Regions from separate parts of the Methylobacterium sp. WL64 genome, predicted to be linked through region 4. Evidence: predicted binding sites of a transcription regulator. Region 4 holds the regulator's gene; each other region holds the start of a gene.

Region 1 (7,622 bases), on a different contig from region 4:
TCGTGTCCCTCGCCCCGCCCGATCGCCGTCAGCACCCGGGCCATCCGGACCAGGGGCCGCGCGATGGCCGTGCCGAGCCAGAACGCGAAGCCGACCGAGAGCGCGAACAGGGCGAGCCCGCCCGCGATCCAGACCGTCAGCATCCGGTCGGCCCGGGCCCGCACCGCGCCGGCGGCGGCCACCAGGTCGGCGGTCAGCCGGTCCTCGACGCCTTTGAGGGCGTCGATGCGCTGGGTGGCGAGCCGGAACCAGGCCGGCGCGTCGCGGAAGGCGAGGGTCGTGCCCGGCATCGTCTCCTGCGCGGCGCTGCGCAGGCGTGCCACCTCCCGCGCCGGCTCGGTCGCCTCCGCGGCGTCCAGCAGCGCGGCCTGACCCTCGACGGCCCCGGCCCGGAACAGGGCGCCGTAGGTCGCCTGATCGGCCGAGAGCGTGGTGAGCCGGCGCGCGGCGGGGAGGTCCAGGCTGCCGGAGGCGAACACCGCCGAGGCGGCGGCCCGCTCCTGGCCGGCGGCCTCCTTCAGCGCCAGGAACGCCGCGTAGGCGTTGGCCCGGGCCGCGATGCCGGCCTCGTCGATCACGCCGCCCATCGCCCGGACCACGCCCAGCCCCTCGCCGATCAGGCCGGTGTAGAAGCCCGTCGCCTGCGGCGCGGTGAGGCCCAGGGCATCGACCGCCCGGCGCTGGGCCGCGAGCCCGGTGAGCCCCTGCGCGAAGCCCTCGGCGCGTGCCGCGAAGGCGGGGCCGAAGCCGGTCGCGGCCGCCATCGCGTCGGGGAGCCCGGCCAAAGCCGCGTCGGTGCGGCTGCGCTGGGCCGCGAGTTCCGGCCCGAACTGCGCCCCCCTGGCGCCCAGGAACAGGCTGGAGGCGCCGCGCTCGCGCTGGGCCTCGTGGACGAAGGCGCTGATCCGCGAGGCGAGGCCGACGAGGGTCTCGACCCGGTCCATCTCGGCCCGCCGCGCCCATTGGTCGGACACCGCCCACCCGGCCGCCCCCGCGAAGGCAAGGCAGGGCGCGAGCGCCACCGCGAGGATGCGCGCGCGGAGTGAGGAGAGGACGGCCATCGGAACCCGGAATCCTGCAACGTTCGCCGGAATCATCCGGGACGGTTATAAAAACACCGTTAGGGTGGAGGGGTTTGGCCCGGCCTGCAATGCACAATCAGGCGGCAGTCCCGACGGTCGGTGCCGCCTCGGCAAGCCGTTCGGCCTCAAGCCGTTCGGGATCATGCAAATCGGCCTCATGCAAATCGGCATGCAGGTCGCCCCAGACCTTGAGCGCGTGGATGACCGGCTCCAGGGTCCGCCCCCGCTCGGTCAGACTGTACTCCACCTTCGGGGGCACCTCGGCGTAGACCTTCCGGGCGATCAGGCCGTCCGCCTCCATCTCGCGCAGCTGGTTCGTGAGCATGCGCTGCGTCACGCTCGCCAGCCGCCGGCGGATCTCGTTGAAGCGCAGGGTCCCCTCTAGCAGGTGGTAGAGGATCACGCCCTTCCACTTGCCGTCGATGAGCCGGAGGGTGGCCTCGACGGCGCAGCCGGGGCTGCAGTTGCCGCTATGGTGTCGGGTGCGGGGCATGGCGGGATCCCAAGGCGATCGTCGGGCGGTATCATTCTCGGCACTATCGGCGTTTTATGTGCGTACTTGCGCGCCGTGAAGGCGGACGGCATCTCCGTGCGGGTCAGTCGGAGGAGATTGCGATGCGCGCCGTCGGGTACAGAAAATCCCTGCCGATCACCGAGGCCGAGGCCCTGGTCGATTGCGACCTGCCCCGGCCCGATCCCGGCCCCCGCGACCTGCTGGTGAAGGTCGAGGCGGTCTCGGTGAACCCGGTCGACACCAAGGTCCGGGTGCGGGCCGAGCCCGAGGCCGGCGGGGTCAAGGTCCTGGGCTGGGACGCCGCCGGCACCGTTCTGGCCACGGGTGCCGAGGCCGAGGGCTTCTCGGTCGGAGACGCGGTGTTCTACGCGGGCGACCTCACCCGGCCGGGGACCAACGCCGAATTCCATTGCGTCGATGCGCGCATCGTCGGGCACAAGCCCGCCGGCCTCGACTGGGCGCAGGCCGCCGCCCTGCCGCTCACCGCGATCACCGCCTGGGAGGCCCTGTTCGACCGGCTCGACGCCAAGAAACCGGTGCCGGGCGCCGCCCCGGCGATCCTGATCGTCGGCGGGGCGGGCGGCGTCGGCTCGGTGGCGATCCAGCTCGCCCGGCAGCTCACCGACCTCACCGTGATCGCCACCGCGTCCCGGCCGGAGACGGCGGCCTGGTGCCGGGATCTCGGCGCCCACCACGTGGTCGATCATGCCAAGCCGCTCTCCGCCGAGGTGGCGGCCCTGGGCCTCGGCGCGCCGGGCCTCGTGTTCTCGACCACCAACACCGACGCGCATCTCGCCGAGATCGCGACGCTGATCGCCCCGCAGGGCCGGTTCGCCCTGATCGACGATCCCGCGCAGCTCGACGTGGCGCTGCTCAAGCGCAAGAGCCTGTCGCTGCACTGGGAGTTCATGTTCACCCGCTCGATGTTCGGCACCTCCGATATCGCCGCCCAGGGCGCGCTCCTCGACGAGGTCGCCCGGCTGGTGGATGCGGGGCGCCTGCGCACGACCCTGGGCGAGCATTACGGGCGGATCGACGCCCGGAACCTGCGGCGGGCGCACGCGCTGATCGAGAGCGGGCGCGCCAAGGGCAAGATCGTGCTCGAAGGCTTTGCGTCGTGAGGCGGGCGCCATGACCGGGACAGGCACCGGAATCTTCGACGTGGCGGCGCTCGCGGCGGCGCTGCCCGACAGCGCGCGGACGCTCCTGGTCGACACCTACCTGACCGACCGGGCGGCGGCGAGCGCCCGGGTGTTCCGGGTCTACCGCCCGACCCCGCCGCACTATCACGCCACCTGCGACGAGTACCTGTACTGCCTGTCGGGACGCGGCACCGTCTGGCTGGGTGACCCCGCGAACCTCACACCGTTCGGCCCCGGCCAGCTCTTGTTCTTCGAGACGGGCACGGTGCACGCGATGCCGGAGATCGCCCCGGGCGAGCCGGTGACGTTCCTGTCGATCGACACCCCGCGGCGGGCCCCCACCGACATCATCTTCGTGAACCCCGAGGACGGCACCCCCGCCACCTTCATGGCGCGCAACGCCGACGCGTGAAGTCCCGGATCCAAAAGGTCCCGGACCTTTTGCGGGTGCAGGGCAGCGCCCTGCTGTCGGGGCCTGCCCCGACACCCCGCCAAAGGGCCGCAGGCCCTTTGGAAATCCCGTCTTTTCGGCCGCGAAACGACAGGCTTCCGGCGAGCGGTTGCCGGCGTACGCGTTTCGTTCTAGCAATGGCGTTGCATGTCGGGCCTGCGTCCCGCCGGCCTCACCTTGCCGTCGACCGCTCCGGGCTCGACATGAGCGGGTGCGGCGGCTGACCCGCGCGCAAAGCCAGCCCCGACCGCGTCGACGCCTCGAAAGACCGCCGCCCTCATGGCCAAAGCCCAAGCCGGAACCCGAGTCGGACCCCGCGTCGGCGCCAGCAAGGCCGCCCCCAAACCGTCTCCCGTGAAGGCGTCGTCCGCCAAAGCGCCGGCCGAGGCGGTTCCGGCCGAGCCTGAGCGGACGAACAAGCCCGCGCGTACGAAGAAGGCCGAGGCCCCCGCCCCCGTCCGCCTGGGCAGCAGCCGGAGCGCGGCCGCGGAGGCCGCCGTCGACGCCAAGCTGGAGGCCCTGTTCGACGCCGCGCCGCCGAGCGCCGCCGACCGGCGGGTGATCACGGTCCGGGGCGCCCGGGAGCACAACCTCAAGAACGTCGACCTGACGATCCCCCGGGACAAGCTCGTGGTGTTCACCGGGCTGTCGGGCTCGGGCAAGTCGTCGCTCGCCTTCGACACGATCTACGCCGAGGGGCAGCGCCGCTACGTCGAATCGCTCTCGGCCTATGCCCGCCAGTTCCTGGAGATGATGTCCAAGCCCGATGTCGACCAGATCGACGGGCTGTCGCCGGCGATCTCCATCGAGCAGAAGACCACCTCCAAGAACCCCCGGTCCACCGTCGGGACGGTGACCGAGATCTACGACTACATGCGCCTGCTCTGGGCGCGGGTCGGCATCCCCTACTCCCCGGCCACCGGCCTGCCGATCGAGAGCCAGACCGTCCAGCAGATGGTCGACCGGGTGCTGGAGCTGCCGGAGAAGAGCCGGCTGTACCTGCTCGCCCCGGTGGTCCGCGGCCGGAAGGGCGAGTACCGCAAGGAAATCGCCGAGTACCAAAAGAAAGGGTTTCAGCGGCTGCGGGTCGACGGCGAATATTACGCGATCGACGACGCGCCCAAGCTCGACAAGAAGTTCAAGCACGACATCGACGTGGTCGTCGACCGGATCGTGGTGCGGCCCGACATCGCCGCGCGGCTGGCCGATTCGTTCGAGACCGCGCTGGAGCTCGCCGACGGCATCAGCGAGATCGTGTTCGCCGACGCGCCGGAGGGCGAGGAGCCCCGGACGATCACGTTCTCGTCGCGTTTCGCCTGTCCCGTCTCGGGCTTCACCATCGCGGAGATCGAGCCGCGGCTGTTCTCGTTCAACAACCCGTTCGGCGCCTGCCCGACCTGCGGCGGCATCGGCCACGAGATGCGGATCGACCCCGAACTGGTGATCTCGGACCCTGCGCTCAGCTTGAAGCGCGGCGCGGTCGGCCCCTGGGCGAAATCGACCTCGCCCTATTACGGCCAGACGCTGGACGCGCTGGCGGAGCATTACGGCTTCAAGACGAGCGTGGCCTGGCAGAGCCTGCCGGAGGCGGCCCGCGCCGTCGTGCTGTACGGCTCCGGCAAGCAGGCGATCCGCTTCGCCTACGACGACGGCCTGCGCAAGTATGCGGTCAACAAGCCGTTCGAGGGCGTGATCCCGAACCTGGAGCGCCGCTACAAGGAGAGCGAGTCCGACGCGGTGCGGGAGGAAATCGGCCGGTTCATGAGCGAGACGCCCTGCGCGTCCTGCGGCGGCAAGCGGCTGAAGCCCGAGGCGCTGGCCGTGAAGGTCGCCATGGCCGATATCGGCGACGTGACGGCGCTGTCCGTTTCGGAAGCCCATCGCTGGTTCTCCGAATTGCCGGAGAAGCTGACGGCCAAGCAAAACGAGATCGCGGTCAGAATTCTCAAAGAAATCCGCGACCGGCTCAGCTTCCTGGTGGATGTCGGCCTCGAATACCTGACGCTGGCCCGCGGCTCCGGCTCCCTGTCGGGGGGCGAAAGCCAGCGCATCCGGCTGGCCTCGCAGATCGGCTCCGGGCTCACCGGCGTGCTCTACGTGCTGGACGAGCCCTCGATCGGGCTGCACCAGCGCGACAACGAGCGGCTGCTCGGCACGCTCAAGCGCCTGCGCGACCTCGGCAACTCGGTGATCGTGGTCGAGCACGACGAGGACGCGATCCTGCAGGCCGACTACGTGGTCGATGTCGGCCCGGGGGCGGGCATCCATGGCGGCGAGATCATCGCCCAGGGCACCCCCGCCGAGGTGCTGGCCAACCCGGCCTCGCTCACGGCCAAGTACCTCACCGGCGCGATGGCGGTCCGCACCCCGGCCGCGCGGCGCAAGAGCCGGAAGGGCAAGCTCGGGGTGTTCGGCGCCCGGGGCAACAACCTCAAGGACGTGGATATCGAGGTGCCGCTCGGCACCTTCACGTGCATCACCGGCGTCTCGGGCGGCGGCAAGTCCACCCTGGTGATCGACACCCTGTACAAGGCCGTCGCAAAGAAGCTGAACGGGGCGCTGGAGCACCCGGCCCCGTACGACAGGCTCGAGGGGCTGGAGCATCTCGACAAGGTCATCGACATCGACCAGTCGCCGATCGGCCGGACGCCGCGCTCGAACCCCGCCACCTATATCGGCGCCTTCACGCCGATCCGCGACTGGTTCGCGGGCCTGCCCGAGGCCAAGGCCCGGGGCTACCAGCCGGGGCGCTTCTCGTTCAACGTGAAGGGCGGGCGCTGCGAGGCCTGCTCGGGCGACGGCGTCATCAAGATCGAGATGCACTTCCTGCCGGACGTCTACGTCACCTGCGACGTATGCAAGGGCAAGCGCTACGACCGCGAGACCCTGGAGGTGAAGTACCGCGGCAAGTCCATCGCCGACGTGCTCGATTCCACCGTCGAGGAGGCGGCCGAGCTGTTCAAGGCGGTCCCGGCGATCCGCGAGAAGCTCGAGACCCTGAAGCGGGTCGGCCTGCACTACGTCCATGTCGGCCAGCAGGCCACCACCCTGTCGGGGGGCGAGGCGCAGCGGGTGAAGCTGTCCAAGGAACTGTCGAAGCGCGCCACGGGCCGCACGCTCTACATCCTCGACGAGCCGACCACCGGGCTGCACTTCCACGACGTGGCCAAGCTCATGGAGGTGCTCCACGAGCTGGTGGACCAGGGCAACACGGTGGTGGTGATCGAGCACAATCTCGAAGTGATCAAGACTGCCGACTGGGTGATCGACATGGGGCCCGAGGGCGGGGACGGCGGTGGCCGGGTGGTGGCGCTCGGCACCCCGGAGGAGATCGCCCGCTCGAAGGCGAGCCATACCGGCCGGTTCCTGCGCGAGGTCTTGGCCCGTCGCCCCGCCCCGCAGACCGGCCGCCGCAGCGCCGCCGAATAGGCGCCGGCCGGGCTCGAGGCGGCAGATTCTGCCCGGTGCGGCCCGAAAATCCGCCCGGGACCGCCTCCGCGCCCCGTGATTCGGCCGGCTCCCGCCCGTCTTCGGCCGGGGATCGGCCGTCCGGAGCGGGGTTTCCGGGTTCGGCGCCCGGCTGGGACGAATGCCCGTTCACCCACCCCTAGTTGCCGGATTCTCCCGCCAAAGTGCCGGGAGGTCCCGGGCAACAGCTTGACCGTTCAACGATATTTTGCCGGCCGGCCGCCCGCTATTCAATCCTGGGGACTGTGTTGCATCGCCGCAAAAATGCGTCTTTTGCGCAACGGTTCGGCCGGTTTTGCCGCTTCGACCGGCATTCCACTGTCATTCCGCAGGTCTCTGTAGAATAGTCATTGGCGTTGAGACGGGCGGGCTCCGTGGGGGCGCTCGGCACACCGGAAGTCGGCAGCCGCCAATGGCGAGCAGACCGGCAGGGTAGTGCCGAATGCGGGACGGAAGCCTTGAGACCTTGGGAAGGACAGAAACAATGATGAAGAACTGGCTCGCGGCCGGCGCGGTCGCGCTCACGGTCGGCATGACCTCGACGATCGCTCAGGCGCAGACCACGACGGTTCCGGGCGAGCAGGTCGGCCTCGCCATCGGCGCGCCGCTGCCCGAGGGTATCTACGCGATCAACACCTTCACGTTCCGCCGCACCGATGGCCGGAACGATCCCGATACCGCCGTCAACGTCCCGGTGCTGGTCTGGTCGACCCCGCTTGTGCCGTTCGGCGGCCGCATCGAGCTGCTCGTCGCCCCCCCGACCGTGTTCGCCTTCACCCGCAACCCGGCTGGCGTGCGCAACAAGGACATCTCGATCAACGTCGGCACCTTCGTCGGCGGCATCTGGGCGTTCGACCTCGGCAACAACTTCGGCGTCAGCTTGCTCGGCGGCGCGTACCTGAACGACCTCAACGGCGATCGCGGCTCGATCATCACCGCCAACGGCACGACCGCCACCCCGGTGC
Region 2 (7,622 bases), on a different contig from region 4:
CTGTTCGCGTGGCTCCTGGTGATCAACGGCGCGGTCTATCTGCTCTACGGGCTGTTCAGCGGCCAGCTCCGCCGCCGCCTGATCCCGGACGGCGACCAGATCCGCGACTTCGCCGGCTCCGTGAAGGAGCACCTGCTCTTACGCTTCCCCGAAGGCGAGGAGGCCAAGCGTTACAACGTGATCCAGAAGCTGACCTACCTCGTCGTGGTGCTGGGCCTCCTGCCCGCCATGGTGCTGGCGGGGCTCGCCATGTCGCCCGGTGTCGACGCCGCCTGGCCCTGGCTGCCGGAGCTGTTCGGCGGCCGGCAATCGGCGCGCAGCATCCACTTCATCGCCGCCGGGCTGCTGGTGCTGTTCGTCGTCGTACACGTGCTCCTCGTTCTGGTCTCCGGCCTCGTCAACAACATGCGCGGCATGCTCACCGGCTGGTTCAGCCTCGGCCGTCCCGAGAAGGAGACCGCGCGATGATCCTGCACCGCCGCAAGCTGCTCACCGCCGGCGCCGGATTGGCGGGGACCGTCCTGCTCGGCGGCTGCGACCGCTTCGCCGGGACCGAGACCGGGCGCCGCACCCTCAAGGTCGGCGAGGATGCCAACCTGTTCGTTCAGCGGCTGCTGATGTCCCCCGCCACCCTGGCCCGGGAATATCCGGCCGCGATGATTTCGCCGTGGTTCAAGCCGAACGGCACCATCGACCCGCCGGACAGGGATTTTCGCGCCCTGGCGGCCAAGAAATTCGCCGACTTCAAGCTGACGGTCGACGGGCTGGTGCAGACGCCGCTGTCGCTCAGCCTTGCGGACCTGCGCGGGTTGCCGGCGCGCACTCAGATCACCCGCCACGATTGCGTCGAGGGCTGGAGCTGCATCGGCCAATGGTCGGGCGTGCCGCTGGCCGAGCTGCTCACCCGGGCCGGCCTGAAGCCGCAGGCGCGCTACGCCGTGTTCCATTGCGCCGACACGCTGGAATATGCCGGCGGCGGCCTCGAGGGCGGCGACGGCGCCTCCCTGTGGCGCCCCGAGCATCCGGGCTCGGTCCGCGACGGCATGATCCAACTTGCCGCCGCCGAGGATTGGGGCGGTGCTCCGCCCAAGGCCGACAAAGGCACGGACGACAAAGGCACGGACGATTGGGGCCAGGGCGCGCCGGAGCCGGAGGCGCCCGAGGATAAGCGGACCCCGATCCGCTACTACGAGAGCATCGACCTGTTCGACGCCGTCAACCCGCAGACGATCCTCGCCTACGACCTCAACGGCAAGCCGCTGCCGGTCTCGAACGGCGCCCCCCTGCGCCTGCGCGTCGAGCGCCAGCTCGGCTACAAGCAGGCCAAGTACGTGATGCGGGTCGAGCTGGTGGACTCGCTGGCGGGCTTCGGCCAGGGCAGCGGCGGCTACTGGGAGGATCGCGGCTACGAGTGGTACGCGGGGATCTGAACAGGTCGAGCCCGCCCCGCCGTCAGTGCGCGCGCGGCGGGGCAACCCGGTCTGGCGCGCGATCCCCGCGTGTAGCGCTGGGCAGGTCGCTTAGCTGGGCGCGTCGCTTGGCTGGGCAGGTCGCTTGGCTGGGCAGGTCGCTTGGCTGGGCGTCCCACGACGGCATGAGGCAAGCCGGCCAGGTCGACGGTGATTGCCGGCGATCCGCAATACTGTCGGATTCGCGCCCCGCGCATGACAGCCCCGGCGAGCCGTTCGGCGACCGTTGCCATTTGACAACCCGTGCCCCGTAACCCACTTGTCCCCGGCGCGCGGCCCCGGCCCGACGGCGGGCACTTGTCCCACGCGAATTTCGAACAGAATTCGTCCGTCGCGCCCAGGCCCCGTCGAGGGGCAGAGGTCTGAATGAAAGTCGTCGTCGTCGAGTCGCCGGCCAAAGCCAAGACGATCAATAAGTATCTTGGCCGCGACTATGAGGTGATCGCCTCCTTCGGGCACATCCGCGACCTGCCGGCCAAGGACGGCTCGGTCGATCCCGAGCAGGATTTTCACATGGTCTGGGAACTCGCGGACCGCGGCGCCAGCCGCGTCAGCGAGATCGCCAAGGCCTGCAAGGGCGCGGACAAGCTGATCCTGGCGACCGACCCGGATCGCGAGGGCGAGGCGATCTCCTGGCACGTCCTGGAGGCGCTGAACGCCCGAAAGGCGCTCAAGGGCATCCCGGTCGAGCGCGTCACCTTCAACGCCATCACCAAGGCCTCGGTCGAGGCGGCGATGCGCAAGCCGCGCGAGATCGACCAGGCGCTGGTGGACGCATACCTGGCGCGCCGAGCGCTCGATTACCTCGTCGGCTTCAACCTCTCGCCGGTGCTGTGGCGCAAGCTCCCCGGCGCCCGCTCGGCCGGCCGCGTGCAGTCCGTGGCTCTGCGGCTCGTGGTCGAGCGCGAGATGGAGATCGAGAGCTTCAAGCCGCGCGAGTATTGGTCGATCGTCGCGACCCTGACCACCAAGGACGGCGCGACCTTCGAGGCCCGCCTGGTCGGGGCCGACGGCAAGCGGATCCAGCGGCTCGACGTCGGCACCGGCGCGGACGCCGCCGCATTCAAGCGCGACCTCGAGCTCGCGAGCTTCCAGGTTGCGAGCGTCGAGGCGAAGCCCGCCAAGCGCCACCCGCAGCCGCCCTTCACCACCTCGACGTTGCAGCAGGAAGCATCGCGAAAGCTCGGGATGGCGCCGGCGCAGACCATGCGGGTCGCGCAGCGCCTCTACGAGGGCGTGGACGTCGGCGGCGAGACGGTCGGCATCATCACCTACATGCGGACCGACGGCGTCGACATGGCGCCGGAGGCGATCCAGGACACCCGCAAGGTCATCGGCACCGAGTTCGGCGACCGCTACGTGCCGGACGTCCCGCGCAAGTACAGCGTCAAGGCCAAGAACGCGCAGGAGGCCCACGAGGCCGTGCGCCCGACCGACATGAGCCGCCTGCCCAAGATGGTGGCCCGCCACCTCGAGCCGGAGCAGGCCAAGCTCTACGACCTGATCTGGACCCGCACGATGGCGAGCCAGATGGAATCGGCTGAGCTGGAGCGCACCACCGTGGAGGTGGCGGCGAGCGTCGGCCCGCGCCGGATCGACCTGCGCGCCACCGGCCAGGTCGTGAAGTTCGACGGCTTCCTGGCCCTCTACCAGGAGGGCAAGGACGACGAGGAGGACGAGGAGAGCAAGCGCCTGCCGCCGATGAAGGCCGGCGACCCGCTCACCCGTGAGCGTATCACCTCGACCCAGCACTTCACCGAGCCGCCGCCGCGCTATTCCGAGGCGAGCCTGGTCAAGCGCATGGAGGAGCTCGGCATCGGCCGGCCGTCCACGTACGCCGCCGTTCTCCAAACCCTGCGGGATCGCGAATACGTCAAGATCGAGAAGAAGCGGCTGCAGCCGGAGGACAAGGGACGCCTCGTCACCGGCTTCCTGGAGAGCTTCTTCCGGCGCTATGTCGAGTACGATTTCACGGCCGACCTCGAAGGCCAGCTCGACCGGGTCTCCAACGCCGAGATCGACTGGCGGGCGGTGCTGCGCGACTTCTGGAAGGACTTCTCCGCGGCGATCGGGGAGACCAAGGAGCTGCGCGTCACCGACGTGCTGGAGGCGCTCAACGGCCTTCTCGGTCCGCACATCTTCCCCGACAGGGGCGACGGCGCGAACCCGCGAACCTGCACGGTCTGCGGCACCGGCCAGCTCTCGTTGAAGCTCGGCAAGTTCGGCGCCTTCATCGGCTGCTCGAACTATCCGGAGTGCAAGTACACCCGTCAGCTCTCGGCCTCGGGGATCGACGGCGACGGCGACGGCTCCTCGGGCGAGGGTGGCCAGCCGGGCGTCCGGGTGCTGGGCGACGATCCGGTGACCGGGATGCCGGTGACGATCCGGGACGGGCGTTTCGGGCCGTTCGTGCAGCTCGGCGAAGCCTCCACCGAGAAGGACGCCGCGAAGCCGAAGCGCTCGTCGCTGCCCAAGGGGCTCTCGCCGTCCGAGGTCGGCCTCGACAAGGCCCTGGCGCTGCTGGCGCTGCCCCGCGAGGTGGCGCGCCACCCCGAGACCGGCGAACCGATCCTGGCCAATCTCGGCCGGTTCGGTCCGTACGTGCAGCACGGGAAGATGTACGCCAACCTCGGCAAGGACGACGACGTGCTGGAGATCGGCGCCAACCGCGCCATCGACCTGATCGTCGCCAAGGAGCAGGGCGGTGGCCGCGGCCGGGCTGCCGCGGATCCGGGCCGCCCGCTCGGCAAGGACGAGACGAGTGGGCGGGACCTCGTGGTCAAGGCCGGCAAGTACGGCCCCTACGTCACCGATGGCGAAGTCAACGCGACGCTGCCGAAGACGATGAATTCCGAGGCGCTGACCCTCGATGAGGGGATCGCGCTGGTGAACGCCAAGCGGGCGTCGGGCGGCGGCAAGCCGGCCAAGCGCAGCTCGGCCCGGAAGGCGCCGGCGCGCGCGGCGGCGGGCGAGAAGAAGCCGGCGGTGAAGAAGACGGCCGCGAAGAAGCCAGCGGCCAAGAAGACGACGGCGAAGAAATCCGGGGCCGGCTGAGCGCCGGACCCGCTAACCGCGAAGAAAGCGTCGCAGTTCGTCGCGTTCAGGCCAGGTAGGTGATCGTGGCCGCCAACGCGGTCGCGACGGTCGCCAACGCGATGGTCAGGCCGTTCACGAGGATGCGGGCCTGCGGAACGACCGAGGGCGCATCGTCCTCGCACCCGAATACGGTGCCGGCGGCTCGCTCGAAGCGGATCAGGGTGAGGCGGCGGGCCTCGATCGCGGCGTTGCTCATCGACGGCGGCTCCCGGACCACGGCCAAGTTCTTTTCCGACAGAACGCGGTCGGAGCCGCCCGGTTCCGATCCGGGCGGCGGCGGAGAAACCGTTAACCCACGATTGTGCAACGTGGCGATGACGGCGCCTTCGCGCCGCGCCGGCCGCGGCCCTCGCTCGCGGCGGCGCAGCATGCGATGGTGGGGCGGTCCGGCGACGCACCGGACCCTCTGGATGTTTCTGTTTTGTTCCGCTATCATGCGGGGATGAAGGCGCATGCTGCACGATCCCAGGTCCGATCGCCAAAGGCCCGTCCGCCCGACGCCGAGCCGGCCGACGCGCCGCGCGCGCGGAGGCCGCGCGTGAGCGATCCGGCGCGCGACCTGTTCGGGCCTGGCGGCAAGCCCCCTGCCCCGCGTCCGGCGGAGCCGCGGCGGCGGCTGGCGAAATCGGCCTCGGTCCCGGCCATCGCGGCGGCCGAGCCGGAGGCCGGCTACACGGCTTCCGACATCGAGGTGCTGGAGGGCCTGGAGCCGGTCCGGCGCCGGCCCGGCATGTATATCGGCGGCACCGACGAGCGGGCGCTGCACCACCTCTTCGCCGAGGTGATCGACAATTCCATGGACGAGGCGGTGGCCGGCCATGCCAGCTTCATCGAGGTCGAGCTGGAGGAATCCGGCTCCCTGGTGATCACCGATAACGGCCGCGGCATCCCGGTGGACCCGCACCCGAAATTCCCCGGCAAATCGGCGCTTGAAGTCATCATGACGACGCTGCATGCGGGCGGTAAGTTCGACTCGAAGGTCTACGAGACCTCCGGCGGCCTGCACGGCGTCGGCATCTCGGTGGTGAACGCCCTGTCCGACCTCCTCGAAGTCGAGGTCGCCCGCAACCAGACCCTCTACCGCCAGACCTTTTCGCGCGGCCACGCGCAGGGGGCCCTCGAACTCGTCGGACGAGTCCAGAACCGGCGCGGCACCCGGGTGCGGTTCCACCCCGATGCCGAGATCTTCGGCTCCCTGAAGTTCGACCCGCGCCGCCTGTTCAAGATGGCGCGCTCCAAGGCCTACCTGTTCGGCGGCGTCGAGATCCGCTGGCGCTGCGCCCCCGCCCTGCTCGAAGGGCTGGAGGGCGTACCGGCCGAGGCGGTGCACCGGTTCCCGGACGGGTTGCGCGACTACCTGGCCCGGGACATCGAGGGCAAGGACCTGGTCACCGACGCGATGTTCACCGGCAAGGTGACCAAGCCCGGCTCCCACGGCTCGCTCGAATGGGCGGTGGCCTGGATGGTCGCCGAGGACGGCTTCTCGCATTCCTACTGCAACACCATCCCGACGCCGGAGGGCGGCACCCACGAGGCCGGCCTGCGGGTCGCGCTGCTGCGGGGCCTGCGCGAGCACGCCGAGCGCGTGAACCAGGCCAAGCGCATGACGGCCGTGACCACCGACGACGTCATGGCGACCTGCGCGTCGATGATGTCGGTGTTCATCCGCGAGCCGGAATTCCAGGGCCAGACCAAGGACAAGCTGGCCACCGTCGAGGCGCAGCGGATCGTCGAGACGGCGGTGCGGGACGCCTTCGACCATTGGCTGGCGGCCTCCCCGGCCCAGGCCAACAAGCTGCTGGACTGGGTGATCGACCGGGCCGAGGAGCGGTTGCGCCGGCGCCAGGAGAAGGAGGTCGCCCGCAAGAGCGCGACCCGCAAGCTGCGCCTGCCCGGCAAGCTGGCCGACTGCTCGGCCGCCGGAACGGCCAACTCCGAGATCTTCATCGTCGAGGGCGATTCCGCCGGCGGCTCGGCCAAGCAGGCCCGGGACCGGACGACCCAGGCGATCCTGCCCCTGCGCGGCAAGATCCTCAACGTCGCCTCGGCCTCCCGGGACAAGCTCGGGGCCAACCAGCTGATCTCGGACCTCACCCTGGCACTCGGCTGCGGCACCGGCGCGGCCTTCCGTGAGGCGGACCTGCGCTACGACAAGGTGATCATCATGACGGACGCCGACGTGGACGGCGCCCACATCGCATCGCTGCTGATCACGTTCTTCTACCGGCAGATGCCGAAGCTGATCGATCGCGGCCACCTCTACCTGGCGATCCCGCCGCTCTACCGGCTGCAGCAGGGCTCGAAGGTCGTGTATGCGCGGGACGACGCCGACCGGGAGCGGATCACCAAAACGGTGTTCAAGAGCGGCAAGGTCGAGATCGGGCGCTTCAAGGGCCTGGGCGAGATGATGCCGGCCCAGCTCAAGGACACCACCATGGATCCGAAGAAGCGCACGCTCCTGCGCGTCGCGATCCTCGAGGAGGCCCGGGAATCCACCGGCGATACGGTGGAGCGCCTGATGGGCAACAAGCCCGAAGCCCGCTTCGCCTTCATCAGCGAGCGCGCCGCCTTCGCCGACGGGGTCGATCTGGATATCTGAGGCGACACGGCGGCCGTAAAACGACGCTTCGTCAGCGTGGCCGCAGCGAAGCGATTCGGGGAAACGCGACACCTGGGGGTCGCGATACCTGGGGATCGCGCGCGACACTGGGTTGCTTCGCGACGGTCGCACTGACGGACTTGCAGACCGCTTTCGGGTCGAAGCGCCTGGATCGCGTCCGCGTCAAGCGATTGCCGGCGAGGCTACTCCGACGCCATGGCCTTGGCCGGATCGAAGGGCTGGGCGGCCGCGACGGTGTCGGTGCTCATGTTGAGAACGGCCGAGAACCGCTCCCCGCCCGGACGCAGCACGAGGGCGCCGGGCTCCACGGCGATCCGTTTGCTGCCGAGGCCCAGCGGGCCGCCGACATCCAGCACGACCGCCTTCAGGGCACCGCCATCGGCGATCAGCAGGTCGTCGATGGTGCCGACATTGTCGCCGGCCGCGTTGCGGACCGT
Region 3 (7,622 bases), on a different contig from region 4:
TGGTGGCCGAGGCAGACCCCGAGGATCGGCACCGCGCCGGACAGGTCGCGGATCGCCGGCAGCGAGATGCCGGCCTCCGCGGGGGTGCAGGGGCCCGGCGACACCACAAGGGCATCCGGGGCGAGCGCCCGGATGCCGGCGACGTCGACCGCATCGCTGCGCACCACCCGGACCTCTTCGCCCAGCTCCTCCAGGTAGCGGACGACATTGAAGACGAAGGAATCGTAGTTGTCGAGGACGAGGATCATGCGAAGGCCTCGAACACCCGGGCGGCCTTGGCGAGCGTCTCGTCGTATTCCGGGCCCGGCTCCGACAGCAGGGTCACGCCGCCGCCGGCCTGCAGGACCGCCCGGGTCTCGTCCATGAACACGGTGCGGATCGCGATCGCAGTGTCGAGCGCGCCGTCGAAGCCGATCCGCCCGATGGCGCCGCAATAGAGCTCCCGGGCGTCGCCCTCGATCTCGGTGATGATGTCCATGGCGCGGATCTTCGGGGCGCCGGTGATCGAGCCCCCGGGGAAGGTGCCCTCCAGCAGGTCGAGGGCGTCGAGCCCATCGCGCAAGGTCCCAGTCACCACCGAGACCAGGTGGTGGACGTTGGCGTAGGTCTCCAGCCCGCACAGGGTGGGTACGGCGACGCTGCCTGGCGCGCAGACCCGGGACAGGTCGTTGCGCAGCAGGTCGACGATCATGACGTTCTCGGCCCGCTCCTTGACCGAGGCCAGGAGCGCCTTGGCGGCGGCCCGGTCGGCCTCCGGGTCGTCGAGCCGGCGGGCGGTGCCCTTGATCGGCCGGGTCTCGACGTGCCGGCCGTCGAGCCGGATGAAGCGCTCCGGGGAGGACGACGCGACGGTCAGCCCGGCCAGTTCCAGATAGGCCCCGAAGGTCGCCGGATTGGTGGCGCGCAGGCGCCGGTAGAGCGCGAACCGGTCGAAGCCCGTCGGCAGGTCGGCACTGAAGCGCTGGGCGATGTTGGCCTGGTAGATATCGCCCGCCCGGATATAGGCGCGGACCTTTTCGACAGCCTCTTCATAGGTTTGCCGGTCGAAGTTCGAGTGCCACGCGAGGTTTTTTGCGGGTTGGGGCGGTGCCTCCTCGGGCTCGGTCGCGGTGCCGAGCCGGTCGGTGAAGGCGGCGAGCCGCGCCTCGGCGCGGGCCTGCCGGGCGGCCGGCTCGGTCTCGGGAAATCCCGTGGCGACGAGCCGGCACGTCCCCGCGGCGTGGTCGATCACCAGCACCGTGTCGTAGAGGTTGACCGCGATGTCGTCGGTGAGCCCCGCCCGCCGGGCCGGGGCTGCGACCCGCTCCAGCTGCGCGCCGAGATCATACGCGAGATAGCCGATCGCCCCGCCCGGGAACGGGGTGTCCGGATCGGGCTCGACCCGGTAGGGGGCGAGGCAGGCCCGCAGCGCAGCGAACGGGCCGCCCGACACCGGGCGCCCGTCCAGCGTCGCGCGCCCATCCCGGAACCGGAACCGCGCGAACGGGTCGGCGGCCACGATCGAGTGCCGCCCCAGCGCGTCGTGCCGCATGGCGCTGTCGAGGAAGGCGAGATCCGGCAGGGGCCGCAGCCGGGCGGCCGCCGCGACGGGATCGACGAAGGGGATCTCTCGGGTCCAGATCTCTTGGGTCCACATGACCGGGTTCGGGCTGATGTCCTGAGGGCACGCGCCCCGCACGCTGCCGTTGCACAGGCGATGCCGCGGGGAAAGCGGCAGTTCCGCGCAAGGCCCCACCCGTCGCGGGCGGTCGGGGTCCGTCCCGGGTTCGGGAGACGGCGGGCCGCACCTGATGTGGGATCTCAGGAGCCGCCGGCAAAGCCCTGCGAACAGCCAAGTTTCGGCGATGTGCCGTACCTCCTGCGCCGAGCCTCCCGCGCGGGGCCGGGTACCCCTGCGGCGGCCGGTCTCGCGCGAGCGCGTCAGAACCGCTATAGGGGCGCGATCCCGAATGCCTGTCCTCGCGCGCCGTGCGACCCGATCCACCGGCCGCACGCGAGGGTGGCGTCCGACCCGTCTTCCGAATGCGACCATGACCGCAACCGCCACGCCCGCCCCCCGGGACGCCGTCCCCGGGGCCGCCCCGAAAATCTCGTTCGTCTCGCTCGGCTGCCCCAAGGCGCTCGTCGATTCCGAGCGGATCCTCACGCACCTGCGCGCCGAGGGCTACGAGCTGGCCCGCCGCCACGACGGGGCGGACGTGGTGATCGTCAACACCTGCGGGTTCCTGGATTCGGCCAAGGCGGAATCGCTTTCGGCGATCGGCGAGGCCATGGCCGAGAACGGCCGGGTGATCGTCACCGGCTGCATGGGCGCGCAGCCGGAAGAGATCCGCGCGAAATACCCGGACCTGCTCGCCGTGACCGGGCCGCAGGCCTACGAATCCGTGGTGGCGGCGGTCCACGAGGCGGTGCCTCCGGCCCACGACCCGTTCCTCGATCTCGTCCCGCCGCAGGGGATCAAGCTCACCCCGCGCCACTACGCCTACCTGAAGATCTCGGAAGGCTGCAGCAACCGCTGCAGCTTCTGCATCATCCCGAGCTTGCGCGGGAATCTCGTCAGCCGCCCGGCCGGCGACGTGTTGCGGGAGGCCGAGAAGCTGGTCAAGGCCGGCGTGAAGGAGCTGCTGGTCGTCTCGCAGGATACCAGCGCCTACGGGGTCGACATCCGCTACGCCGAGAGCCCGTGGCGCGACCGGAGCGTGCGGGCGAAGTTCTACGACCTGACCAAGGAGCTCGGCGAGCTCGGGGCCTGGGTGCGGCTGCACTACGTCTACCCCTACCCGCACGTGGACGAGGTCATCCCGCTGATGGCCGAGGGCAAGGTGCTTCCCTACCTCGACATGCCGCTCCAGCACGCCAGCCCCTCCGTGCTCAAGCGGATGCGCCGGCCCGGCAACCAGGAGCGCCAGCTCGACCGGATCCGCAGCTGGCGGCAGACTTGCCCGGACCTCGCGATCCGCTCGACCTTCATCGTCGGCTTCCCGGGTGAGACCGAGGCCGAGTTCGAGGAGCTGCTGGCCTGGCTGCAGGAGGCCAGGCTCGAGCGCGTCGGCTGCTTCGAGTACGAGCCCGTGGCCGGCGCCACCGCCAACGCCCTGGGCGACCTCGTGCCGCCGGAGCTGAAGGCCGAGCGCAAGCGCCGGTTCATGGAGACGCAGAACGCGATCTCGCTGCGGCTCCAGCGGGCCAAGGTCGGCAAGCGGCTGGCCATGATCGTCGATTCCGTCGAGGGCGGGATCGCCAAGGGCCGGTCGAAGGCCGACGCCCCCGAGATCGACGGCAACGTCCACGCCGCGTTCCGGCGCCCGGTGCGCTCCGGCGACATCGTCACCGTGAAGATCGACCGGGCCGACGCCTACGACCTCTACGGCACCGTGACCTGATGGTCCCGGATTGCGCGCAATCCCCTGTGCGCCGTCGGATCGGAGCGGTTGACCCGGGCGTCCGGTCTGGCATGTCTGGAACATAGCAGGAACTTCAGTCCGGACCCCGAGGCTGCGATGGATCCGGAGGTCGCGCTCCGCAAGATCATCCATATCGACATGGACGCGTTCTACGCCTCCGTGGAGCAGCGCGACGATCCCGTCTTGCGCGGGCTGCCGCTCGCCGTGGGCGGCTCCCGGGAGCGCGGCGTGGTGATGGCGGCGAGCTACGAGGCGCGGCGGTTCGGCGTGCGCTCGGCCATGCCGTCGGCCACCGCCCGGCGGCTCTGCCCGGACCTGCTGTTCGTCAAGCCGCGCTTCGAGGTCTACCGGGCGGTCTCAGAGGAGATCCGGGCGGTGTTCGCCCGGCACACGCCGGTGATCGAGCCGGTCGCCCTGGACGAGGCCTATCTCGACGTCACCGAGAACCTGCTGGGCCTTCCGACCGCGACCGCGGTCGCCAAGGCGATCCGGGCCGAGATCCTGGAGCGCACCGGCCTCGTCGCCTCGGCCGGGGTCTCGTACAACAAGTTCCTGGCCAAGGTCGCCTCCGACTTCAGGAAGCCTGACGCCCTGTTCGTCATTACCCCGTCCATGGGGCCGGATTTCGTCGCCGCCCTGCCGATCGGCCGGTTCCACGGCGTCGGCCCGGTCACCGAAGCGAAGATGAAGCGGCTCGGCATCGAGACCGGGGCCGACCTGCGCGCCTGGGATCCGGACCGCCTGCGCGAGACCTTCGGGTCGGCCGGGGCCTATTATCACGCGGTCGCCCGCGGGCTCGACATGCGGCCGGTCCGCGCCCACCGGGTGCGCAAGTCGATCGGGGCGGAGACCACCTTCTCGGAGGATACGGCCGCCTTCACGATCCTGGCCGAGCGGCTCGCGCCCCTGTTCGACAAGGTCTGGGGCGGGGCCGAGGCCAAGGGGATGCGGGCCCGGACCGTGACCCTGAAGCTGAAGTTCTCGGATTTCGCCCAGGTCACCCGGGCGAGGTCCCTCCCCGCCCCGGTGGTCGACCGGGCCGCCCTGGAGCGGATCGGGCTGGAACTGCTCTCCGGCCTGTTTCCCCTCCGGCGCAGCGCGCGGCTGATCGGGATCGCGCTCTCGAGCTTCGAGCAGGGGGAGAAGGAAGAGCCGCTGCAGCTCGGGCTCGGGCTCTGATCCGCCTCGGCCGGTCGATGGAGCGCGGTCGCGTGGGCTGTGCGGCGGCACACGTCAGGTGCGACTTATCAACCACAGATAGGACCGATCCGGTGCGGCCGGCGTTGCCCGCCACCTCACGAACCAAAAGGTCCCGTCCCAATGTCGAAATCGATCTCCCTGGCCCTGGCGACCGCCCTGCTGCTCGGCGTCCCGGTGGGTGCCGCCCGCGCCGACAGCACCGCGTCCTTCAGGGCCGCCAACGCGATCCTGCTGCGGGGCTACAGCGCGAGCCCGCCGCAGCTCTACGTGTCCTCGGGCGGCCCGGGCGCCGGCTTCCTCACCGATGGGACCGCCGTGCCGCAGCGCCCGAAGGCGCCGACCCGCGCCCGCTGACGCCCATGGCCCGGGCCATGGGCGTCAGCGGGCTTCTCGGATCAGGCTTCTCGGATCAGGCGTCTGGAATTAGGCGTTCTTGCGCGGGCGGTGGTTCGGGTCGATGCCGCCGTCGGGTTTGGTCTCGTTCTCGACGTCGCCCTCGAAGGTGGAATCCGCCTCCAGATCTTCAGGGTCGGCGCCGGTCATGCCCTTCGAGGTGCCGATCCCGGGATTGCCCTTGAGGTCGGCGTCCGTGGGCGTATCGGTCTTCGGGTGCTTGCCTGACATGCTGGCTCCTGTTGGCTGGTGCCAGTCCAACGCGTCGAGACGGGGGCGGTCGCGCGGTCGCCGTGCGGCGGTTCGCCTCTCGATCCCCCGCCGATCCCCCACGCGCCGACAGCCAGCCGCCGGGATGGCGCGCTACGCGATCTCGGCCGACCCGATCCGGCGCACGCCGGCCGCCTCCATCCGGGCCCAGGCCCGAGCGAGCGAGCCGTCCACGTCGATCCCGCGCACGGCATCCTCCACCACCTGGACCTCGAAGCCCGCGTCGCGGGCATCCAGCGCGCTCCAGAGCACGCAGAAATCGGTCGCGAGGCCGCACAGGACGACGCGGGTGATGCCGCGTTCCGCCAGCGCGCCGGCGAGCCCAGTGCGGGTGATGCGGTCGGCCTCCAGGAACGCCGAATAGCTGTCGACCCGGGGGTCCAGGCCCTTGCGGACCACCAGGCTCGCCCGGTCGGTGGCCAGCCCCGGCGCGAAGCCCGCGCCCAGGCTGCCCTGGACGCAGTGCCGAGGCCACAGCACCTGCGGGCCGTAGGGCAGCGCCACGGTCTCGAACGGGGCCCGCCCGGGATGGGTGTCGGCGAAGGAGACGTGGTCGGCCGGATGCCAGTCCTGCATCAGCACCACGTGGCGGAAGCGGTGCTGGAGCGCGTTGATCGGCGCGACCACCGCGTCGCCGTCCCGGACGGGGAGGGCCCCGCCCGGCAGGAAGTCGACCTGCACGTCGATGACGAGGAGCAGGTCGGCGGCGCCGGGTGTCACGGCAGCATCACGATCGAGCCGGTGGTCTCGCGTCCGGCGAGGTCCCGGTGCACGGTCTGCGCCTCGGCGAGCGGGTAGGTCGCGTTGACGGCGATCTTCACGGCGCCGTCGCCGACCACCTTGAACAGGCGGGCGGCCGCCTCCTCCAGGGTGGTGCGGTTCGACGAGAACGTCGCCAGGGTCGGCCGCGTCACGTAGAGCGAGCCGCGCGGGGCGAGCAGGCCGAGGTCGAGGCCGGTGATCGGCCCGGAGGCCGAGCCGAAGCTCGCCAGCAGGCCCATCGGCGCGAGGCTGTCGAGCGAGCCCATCAGGGTCGCCTGCCCGACGCCGTCATAGACCACCGGCACGCCCTTGCCGCCGGTGATCTCGCGCACCCGCTTGGCGACATCCTCCTCGCGGTACAGGATGACGTGGTCACAGCCGTTCTGCTTGGCCAGTTCGGCCTTCTCGGGGCTGCCGGCGGTGCCGATCACGGTGGCGCCGAGGTGCTTGGCCCATTGGCAGGCGATCAGGCCGACGCCGCCGGCGGCCGCGTGCCACAGGATCGTGTCGCCGGGCTTCACCGCGTAGGTCCGGTGCAGCAGGTACTCGGCGGTCAGGCCCTTCAGCATCATGGCGGCGGCGGTCTTCTCGTCGACGCCGTCGGGGATCGGAACAGCCGCCGCGGCCGGGATCACCGCCTCCTCGGCGTAGCAGCCGTCCGGCACCGAGCCGTAGGCCACCCGGTCACCGGTCTTGATGTTGGAGACCCCCTCGCCCACCGCCGTGACGGTGCCGGCGCCCTCCTTGCCGGGGGTGTAGGGCAGGTGCGGCGACTTGTAGGCGCCGGTGCGGAAGTAGATGTCGATGAAGTTGACGCCGATGGCGGCTTGGCGGACCCGGATCTGCCCGGGGCCCGGCTCGGCCAGGGGCACATCCTCGAACTTCATCACCTCGGGGCCGCCGTACTCGTAGACCCGGATCGCCTTCGGCATCATCGTACTCCGCTCAAGTCCCGTTGCGCCGGGACGTCGCGGACTCGAGATAACGGAGGCCCCGCCGGAGGCAATTGCTTTTTGCCGTTCGCCCTGCGGTTGCGGCCCGATCTGAAACCCGAAACCCGGAATCCCAATCCTGGATCCGGCCCCCCGCGCAGCCTATCTTGATGCTGACCACCCTCTGACCGGAAGTCCCGAACAATGTCCGGCACCACCCGCACCAGCGCCGACCTCGACCCGCGCCGCCGCCGCCTGCTGTTCCAGTCCTGGCACCGGGGCATCCGCGAGATGGACCTAATCATGGGCCGCTTCGCCGACGCGGAGATCGGCACCCTGTCGGAGTCGGAACTCACCGAATTCGAGGCGCTGATCGAGGTGCCGGACCGCGACCTGTTCAAGTGGCTCACCGGCGAGGCCGAGACGCCGTCGAACTACGACACCGCGGTCTGGCGCCGCGTGCGGGCGTTCCACCGGCACGACGCACCGATCCATTCCTGACCCGAGAGCGCGCGATGGACGAGCCCAAGCCCCCCTACGATCACCCCGCCCGGTCGATCGCGACCGAACTCGTGGTGCGCATCATGTTGGAGATGATGGAGCGCGACGACCCGGCGCTGCGCGCGGAGATCCTGCGGCAGGCGACCAGCCGGGCCGCCGC
Region 4 (7,622 bases):
GACGGCCCCGGCACCGATGGGCAGAAGAGCCGCGCGTCGCATCCTCGTCATCCCAAGCCCAATTCCAGCCCAGTCTCGAAGCCGCCGGGACGATCCGCCTGCCCCGCCGACCGGGTCAAGCACCTCGGCGCATTGAAACGGCGCCGCTTGCCCAGTCAATTCGTTTGTCGCCCGAGATGCCGTTCCAGGCGTCCGCGACCGGTCATCGCCCGACTCGGCGGTGGACGGCGCGCGTGACAGGCTTTGTTGCTGCGCCAGGGCGGCGGAACGATCCGACCGGGTGGCGGCGCCGTCAGTCCTCGAAGACGTCCCCGACCAGCCGGCGCACGAACTGGAACGCCTCCGTCGCCCCCGCGGCGACGCGTTGCTCCCCGGTCTCCCGGAGTTCGACCCGGTCGAGGGCGGCCGTGAAAAGCCGCCAATGCAACCCGCGTCCTTCGGGATGTCCGGCAAGATGGCGCGCACCGTGGGTTTCCGACAGGCCGAGCGCCCGGGCCTCCTTGAGCAGGATGGCCGCCCCGAGATTCGAGCCCTCGGCGACGTAGAGCCAGCCCAATCCCTGCGCCGGTTCGATCGTCCCGAAATGTTCCTCGGACGCGCCGTCAGGGACGGGCGCTCCGACATCGCGCAGATCCTGCTGGATCAGGGGCAGTCGGCGCCTGCCGTCGAGATCGGGCAGGACATGGGCGAACGCGCCATCGCGATAGACTCGATCGACGACCGCATGGAACCTGTACTGGATCTGGAGGAACAGCGCGTAGCGCTCCAGGCTCGCGAACGGCTTTGCCGCCATGATGCGCCGGTCGAGCTGATCATGGGCGGCCGCGGTCGCCACTCTCAGGCGCTTCACGCGGCTGCAGGTCTCGGCGATGTCGGATGATGCGGCGTCCATGCGATCTATGTCTGTCGTCCGGGCAAGGTGCCGTGGGCAGACGTGAGCGGCCCGCCGCGCCACTCTGACCGTCCCAGCCTATGGACCATTCCGGCGATTCAGGTCACCAAGGCTGGCCCGGGATCGTGCCGATCCTGCCAGACCGGTTCTGCCATGGCGGCGCGACCGCGTCACGGCACACAACGGCCGCATCCGCACATCGCCGATCGATCAAGCTCAGCCGATCACGCTTGCGGAACACTTGCGGAACGTTTAACGTGTTCGTGATTTGTTTCCGCGACCGCATCGATGCGGTCCTCCAAGCCGCGAGTCCCCCGTCGATGCTCACGCGCAAGCAGCTGGACCTCCTGCGTTTCATCCAGAGCCGCATGCAGGAATGTGGCGTCCCGCCCTCGTTCGACGAGATGAAGGACGCCCTCGATCTGAAGTCCAAATCGGGCATCCACCGGCTGATCACGGCCCTCGAGGAGCGCGGCTTCCTGCGCCGCCTGCCGAACCGGGCGCGCGCCATCGAGGTGATCCGCATCCCCGAGAGCCTGTCCCAGGCGGCTGCTCCACCTGCGGAGCCCCGCCGCTTCACCCCGAGCGTGGTCGAGGGCGGGAAGTCCAAGCTGCCGGCGCAGCCGGCGACCGCCCGGATGATCGACGACGGCGGCCGCGCCATCTCGATCCCCGTGATGGGCCGGATCGCGGCCGGTACGCCGGTCTCGGCGATCCAGAACCAGAGCCACGCCATCACCATGTCGCCGGACTTCCTGGCCGGCGGCGAGCATTACGCTCTCGAGGTCCGCGGCGACTCGATGGTCGATGCCGGCATCCTGGACGGTGACCTCGTGGTGATCCGCAAGCAGGATACGGCCAATACCGGCGACATCATCGTGGCGCTGATCGACGACGAGGAGGCGACGCTCAAGCGGCTCCGCCGCCGGGGCTCCTCGATCGCCCTGGAGGCCGCCAACCCGGCCTACGAGACCCGCGTGCTCGGGCCCGACCGGGTCCAGATCCAGGGGCGGCTCGTCAGCCTCGTCCGCCGCTACTGAAGGGGTTCGGCCGGCGCGTCGCCAGGCGCGGCCTCGGAACCGGCGACGTCGGCCTCGGCCGGGATCGGCTCGGAGGGTGTTACCACTTTCGGTTGTGGGACAGGCGATGGCCGCGAAGCCGGTGATGCCCGCCAAGGCACGGTACGGCCCGTGTCGCGGGTATAGCGTGCCGTGAAGCCATCCCGGTCGGCCCGGAGTGCGACGGCGCCTCGTTCGGCGAGCACCCGGCGGTCGATCACCAGCGGCCCCGTGCAGGTGGGCGGCGCCGCGAGCCGCGAGATCAGCAGGGCCGCCCGGGCGCAGTCCTCCGTGAAGGCGCGCCGGTCGCGGACCAGGGCGACGGCGCGGCCGTCCGGCAGGCTTGCGGTGCAGCCGAGCCGGTCGCACCGTCCGACAGCCGACGAAGCCTGGATCACCGCCTTCGCCGATCGCCCGTCGCCATCCGCTTTCAGCCACTGCTCCATCACGAAGGCCGAAGGATTGCCGAGGGCCCACAGGACTCCGTCCGGTCCACGCACGGCCGCACCACCGCCCTGCCGGTCGACGTACAGGTCGAATCGCTCCGGAACGACGGCGAGGCCGAGCCCGAGCAGGGCGGGCGGCAGGGCCAGCCAGCGCAGTCGCGATACCGGCAGCGTCGCCAGCAGCAGCCCGGCCGCCAGCAGCATCAGCGCGCCGGTGCCGAAGGCCGGCAGCACCAGGACGGCCCGATTGAAGCCGGCGATCAATTCGGAGATCGCCAGCATGCCGCCCACCGCCTGTCCCATCAGCCACCAGATCGGCCGGTCCAGGGCGAAGGGATAGGCCAGGATCCCGATCACCGCCGCCGGCATCACGACCAGGGAGACCAGCGGCAGGGTAAGGGCGTTGCCGATCAGCCCGAACGGCTGGACCGTCTGGAAATGGTAGGTCGCGAACGGCGCCGTCGCGACCTGTGCCACCAGGGTCGTCGCGAGGGTGCCTGTCACGGCCGAGAGGCCGGTGCCGACGAACCGCTCGATCCGCCCCGCCCCGGGACGCTGGAACAGGCGTCCGTCGATCAGCCGCGCGCAGGCGATCAGCCCGGCCACCGCCCCGAACGACATCTGGAAGCTCGGTCCGAGCAGGCCCTCGGGTTCCCGCGCCAATGCTATCAGGGCGGCCAGCGCGAGGTTGCGCATGGACAGCGCCGGCCGGTCGACCAGGATCGCGCCGAGCATGATCAGCGTCATGATCAGCGAGCGCTCGGCGGCGATGTCCCAGCCCGAGAACGCGCAATAGGCGGTGACGCCCAGCATCGCGAACCCGGCGGCGATCTTCTTGATCGGCCAGACCAGCGCGCAATACGGCACCAGCGCCAAGACGGCCCGCACCAGCCAGAACACCACGCCGGCGGCCAGCACCATGTGGAGGCCCGAGATGGAAACGACGTGATAGATGCCCGCCGCCCGGAGCGCATCGTTGGCGGCCGGTCCGATCAGGCCGCGCTTGCCCGTGACCAGGGCCGCCGCCACGGCCCCCGCTTGCCCGCCCTCGGCCTGCGCGATCCGGCGTGTCAGCGCGTTGCGGGCCTCGTCCAGCAAGGCTGCCAGTCGCAGGCGCAGAGGTGGCGGGGTGGGCGGCTCTCGAACCGTGATCGCCCCGATCAGCGAGCCTACCGCGCCGAGTCCCTGAAAGTAGGCATCCCGGGCGAAATCGTAGCCGCCCGGTCGTGCCGCCTCGGGCGGCGGCAGCAACCTTGCCGTCGCGGCGATGAAGTCCCCGGGCCGCAGGGATGGCGCCTTCCGGAACGAGACCCGCACCCGAAGCGGCCTCAAAGCGGGTTCGAGCCCGGCGAAGCTCTCGACCCTGATCACCAGCCGGGCGCCGACCTCGCGCTCGTCCAGCCCCTCGATCATCCCGGTCAGCGGCCCGATTGTAGTGCGGGTGAGGATCGGCGCCGCCACCTGCGAGACCCGCCAGGTCGCCGCCGCGAAGCCCAGGAAGCCGGCTGTCAGCGCCAGGCAAAGGGCGAGTGCCCCCGGCCGCGCACCCAGGAACGGCGCCGGCGCGAGGGCGAGCGCCGCTCCTGCCAAGGGGGCGGCGAGGAACGGCGTCCCGTCGGCACACCCGAAGAAGACCAGGATCCCGGCGCCGAACGCCACCGCCAGCCACGGGAACAGGCGGCGCTGCTCGACCTCCCGGGTGAGCCCATCGGCGAGCCAGCCGCGGAGCGCCGGCATCGACACCGGGCGCGTGCCGGCCAGCGCCACCGCGCCGCCCGCCAGCCTCGCGCCGATCCGCCGCATCCGCCCCGCCCCGTGCCGGACGACTCAAGTCCCGGCCGGGGATTCTTAACGCACCCGTCGGCCCGTGCTACAGCGGACGCTTCGTGCTACGGGCGCCACGCCGTGCGACGGGCGCCGCCCTGACGCCCTGCACCGCCCCATCGCCCTTCGCCCCCGAACATATCGGCCCGATGTCCTCAGCCGTCGTCACGCGCTTCGCCCCCTCGCCCACCGGATACCTCCATATCGGCGGTGCCCGCACGGCGCTGTTCAATTGGCTGTACGCCCGCCACACCGGCGGCAAGATGCTGCTGCGCATCGAGGATACCGACCGGGAACGCTCGACCAAGGGCGCGATCGACGCGATCCTCGACGGCCTGTCCTGGCTCGGCCTCGATTGGGACGGGGACGTGGTCTTCCAGTTCGCCCGCGCCGAGCGCCATCGCGCGGTCGCCGAGGAGCTGCTGGCCGCCGGCCGCGCCTACCATTGCTACGCCTCCGCGGAGGAACTGACGCAGATGCGGGAGACCGCCCGAGCCGAGGGCCGGGCCCCGCGCTACGACGGGCGGTGGCGCGATCGCGACCCGTCCGAGGCTCCTGCCGGGGTCAGGCCGGTGATCCGGCTGCGCGCGCCCATCGAGGGCGAGACGGTGGTCGAGGATGCCGTGCAGGGGCGGGTGACCTGGGCCAACCGCGATCTCGACGACCTCGTCCTGCTGCGCTCGGACGGGACGCCGACCTACATGCTCGCCGTCGTGGTCGACGACCACGACATGGGCGTCACCCAGGTCATCCGCGGCGACGACCACCTCACCAACGCGGCCCGGCAGAGCCAGATCTTCTCTGCGCTCGGCTGGGACATTCCCAGGATGGCCCATATCCCGCTGATCCACGGCGCCGACGGGGCGAAGCTGTCGAAGCGCCACGGGGCGCTCGGGGTCGAGGCCTACCGCGACCTCGGCTACCTGCCGGAGGCGCTGCGCAACTACCTTGTGCGACTGGGCTGGAGCCACGGCGACCAGGAGGTGTTCTCCACCGACGAGATGATCACGGCCTTCGATCTCCGCGCAGTGGGGCGCTCGGCGGCGCGGTTCGACTTCGCCAAGCTCGCCAACCTCAACGGACTCTACATCCGAGGCAGCGCCGATGCGGATCTGGTCGCCGCGCTCGAGACGATCCTGCCGAACGTCGGCCCGGAGCGCGGCCTCCCGGCGACGCTCCAGCCAGCCCTCAAGGACCAGCTGATCCAGGCCATGCCGGGCCTGAAAGAGCGGGCCAAGACACTGATCGAACTGCTCGACAGCGCCTATTACCTCACCGCCCAGCGTCCCCTGGTGCTCGACGACAAGGCCCGGACGCTCCTGTCCGACGAGGGCCGGGCGCGTCTGGCTGGGGTGCTGCCGGATCTCCAGTCGCTGCCCGAGTGGAGCGCGGCGGCGACCGAGGGTGCGGTGCGTCAGTATGCGGAGACAGCCGGGTGCAAGCTTGGGCAGGTGGCCCAGCCCCTGCGGGCCGCACTCACCGGCCGCACCACCTCCCCGCCCCTGTTCGACGTGATGGCGGTGCTCGGACGATCCGAGACCCTGGCGCGCCTCGCCGATCAGGTGCCGCAGGGCTGAGCGGGCGGGAAGGAACTGCGCGCCTCGGCCCGGATTTCGCTTGGTACCGGATTTTGCTTGGCGATGGCGGTCGGTTGTCACCGACCCCGTTGCTGCTGCACTGCCGTTTGGGTAACCCATGGCCTGTGAGCACCCGCAACATGACGCGCGGCGTGCTCCGGCCCCGGGGTCGACTCGGGCAGCCCGAGGCCGGCATCCGCCACGTCGCCAGAGAAGGGTCCACGTTCCATGAGCGCATCCAGCACCATCACCGTGGACGGCAAGGAGATCGAACTGCCGGTCAAGTCCGGCACGATCGGCCCGGACGTCATCGACATCGGCAAGCTCTACGCCAAGACCGGCGCCTTCACCTTCGATCCGGGCTTCACCTCGACGGCCTCGTGCGAATCGAAGATCACCTACATCGACGGCGATGAGGGCGTGCTGCTCTATCGCGGCTACCCGATCGAGCAACTCGCCGAGAAGGGCGACTTCCTCGAGACCTGCTACCTGATGCTGTTCGGTACGCTGCCGACCGCCGCCCAGAAGGCCGATTTCGACTATCGGGTCACGCGCCACACCATGGTGCACGACCAGATGAACCGGTTCTTCACCGGCTTCCGGCGTGACGCCCACCCCATGGCCGTGATGGTCGCCTCCGTCGGCGCGCTCTCGGCCTTCTACCACGACTCGACCGACATCACCGACGAGAGCCAGCGGCTGATCGCGTCGATCCGCATGATCGCCAAGATGCCGACGCTGGCCGCGATGGCCTACAAGTACTCTATCGGCCAGCCCTTCGTGTATCCGAAGAACGATCTGGACTATACCTCGAACTTCCTGCGGATGTGTTACGCGGTTCCGTGCGAGGATTACGAAGTCAATCCGGTCTTCGCGAAAGCCCTCGACAAGATCTTCATCCTGCACGCCGATCACGAGCAGAACGCCTCGACCTCGACCGTGCGGCTCGCCGGTTCGTCCGGCGCGAACCCGTTCGCCTGCATCGCGGCCGGCATCGCGTGCCTATGGGGGCCGGCCCATGGCGGCGCCAACGAGGCGGCGCTGAAGATGCTGATGGAGATTGGCACGCCCGAGAACGTCGGCAAGTACGTCGCGAAGGCCAAGGACAAGAACGACCCGTTCCGCCTCATGGGCTTCGGCCACCGGGTCTATAAGAACTACGATCCGCGCGCCCGGATCATGCAGAGCACCACGCACCAGGTCCTCAAGGAACTCGGCAAGACGGAGGATCCGCTGCTCCACGTTGCCATGGAACTGGAGCAGATCGCCCTCAAGGACGAGTACTTCATCGAGAAGAAGCTCTACCCGAACATCGATTTCTATTCGGGCATCACGCTCAAGGCGATGGGTTTCCCGACCGACATGTTCACTGTGCTGTTCGCGGTGGCGCGCACCGTCGGCTGGATCGCGCAATGGGCCGAGATGATCGAGGACCCGATGCAGAAGATCGGCCGTCCGCGCCAGCTCTATGTCGGCCCGGCGCAGCGCGACTACGTGCCGGTCGACGAGCGCGGCTGAGCCGAGCCATCGAACCCGAAGCGACACCGGGGGCGGCCGAAGGGCCGCCCCTGTCGCTTTGGCCGGTCCTGGCCAGCGGGGCGGTCGTCACGCTCCGCATCCCTTGTCGGCAACCCTATGATTGGCCGTCGATCCGCGCCTTCCTGGCGAAGCGAGCCATCCTTGGGGTCGAAGCGGCCGAGCCCGGCGCGCAATGTTACGCGCGCACGGTCTGCATCGGCGGACGGCCCGGCATCGTCGCGGTCGCGTTCGGCGATGCCGGCCTGGACGCGACGCTCCAGGGCCTCGACGTCACGTCCGGGATTAA

Evidence for each region. The regulator LexA, encoded in region 4, represses DNA repair genes until DNA is damaged. The targets are predictions, from matches to a motif close to TGTTCNNNNTGTGTTCNG.
Region 1: the regulator LexA is predicted to act here: its motif matches at 3,306-3,323, upstream of uvrA (excinuclease ABC subunit UvrA).
Region 2: the regulator LexA is predicted to act here: its motif matches at 4,977-4,994, upstream of parE (DNA topoisomerase IV subunit B).
Region 3: the regulator LexA is predicted to act here: its motif matches at 3,460-3,477, upstream of dinB (DNA polymerase IV).

Annotation. Positions count from the first base shown of each region.
Region 1 is NZ_VRVA01000056.1:13,489-21,110, reverse strand. It holds gene FV242_RS20480 (methyl-accepting chemotaxis protein) at 1-1,061, opposite strand, end outside; gene FV242_RS20475 (helix-turn-helix domain-containing protein) at 1,159-1,575, opposite strand; gene FV242_RS20470 (zinc-binding alcohol dehydrogenase family protein) at 1,698-2,717, shown strand; gene FV242_RS20465 (cupin domain-containing protein) at 2,728-3,150, shown strand; gene uvrA (excinuclease ABC subunit UvrA) at 3,469-6,618, shown strand; gene FV242_RS20455 (transporter) at 7,142-7,622, shown strand, end outside.
Region 2 is NZ_VRVA01000030.1:15,690-23,311, forward strand. It holds gene FV242_RS14965 (cytochrome b/b6 domain-containing protein) at 1-468, shown strand, start outside; gene FV242_RS14970 (molybdopterin-dependent oxidoreductase) at 465-1,430, shown strand; gene topA (type I DNA topoisomerase) at 1,836-4,523, shown strand; gene FV242_RS35485 (hypothetical protein) at 4,570-4,935, opposite strand; gene parE (DNA topoisomerase IV subunit B) at 5,104-7,164, shown strand; gene FV242_RS14990 (PRC-barrel domain-containing protein) at 7,368-7,622, opposite strand, start outside.
Region 3 is NZ_VRVA01000138.1:3,968-11,589, forward strand. It holds gene FV242_RS29395 (aminodeoxychorismate/anthranilate synthase component II) at 1-248, opposite strand, end outside; gene pabB (aminodeoxychorismate synthase component I) at 245-1,636, opposite strand; gene rimO (30S ribosomal protein S12 methylthiotransferase RimO) at 2,031-3,383, shown strand; gene dinB (DNA polymerase IV) at 3,501-4,583, shown strand; gene FV242_RS29415 (hypothetical protein) at 4,725-4,958, shown strand; gene FV242_RS29420 (hypothetical protein) at 5,028-5,228, opposite strand; gene pncA (bifunctional nicotinamidase/pyrazinamidase) at 5,361-5,987, opposite strand; gene FV242_RS29430 (quinone oxidoreductase) at 5,984-6,961, opposite strand; gene FV242_RS29435 (succinate dehydrogenase assembly factor 2) at 7,166-7,462, shown strand; gene FV242_RS29440 (hypothetical protein) at 7,477-7,622, shown strand, end outside.
Region 4 is NZ_VRVA01000069.1:3,885-11,506, forward strand. It holds gene FV242_RS22580 (hypothetical protein) at 1-42, opposite strand, end outside; gene FV242_RS22585 (biliverdin-producing heme oxygenase) at 293-892, opposite strand; gene lexA (transcriptional repressor LexA) at 1,213-1,932, shown strand; gene FV242_RS22595 (ComEC/Rec2 family competence protein) at 1,926-4,199, opposite strand; gene gltX (glutamate--tRNA ligase) at 4,370-5,797, shown strand; gene gltA (citrate synthase) at 6,026-7,315, shown strand; gene FV242_RS22610 (DNA-3-methyladenine glycosylase) at 7,210-7,622, shown strand, end outside.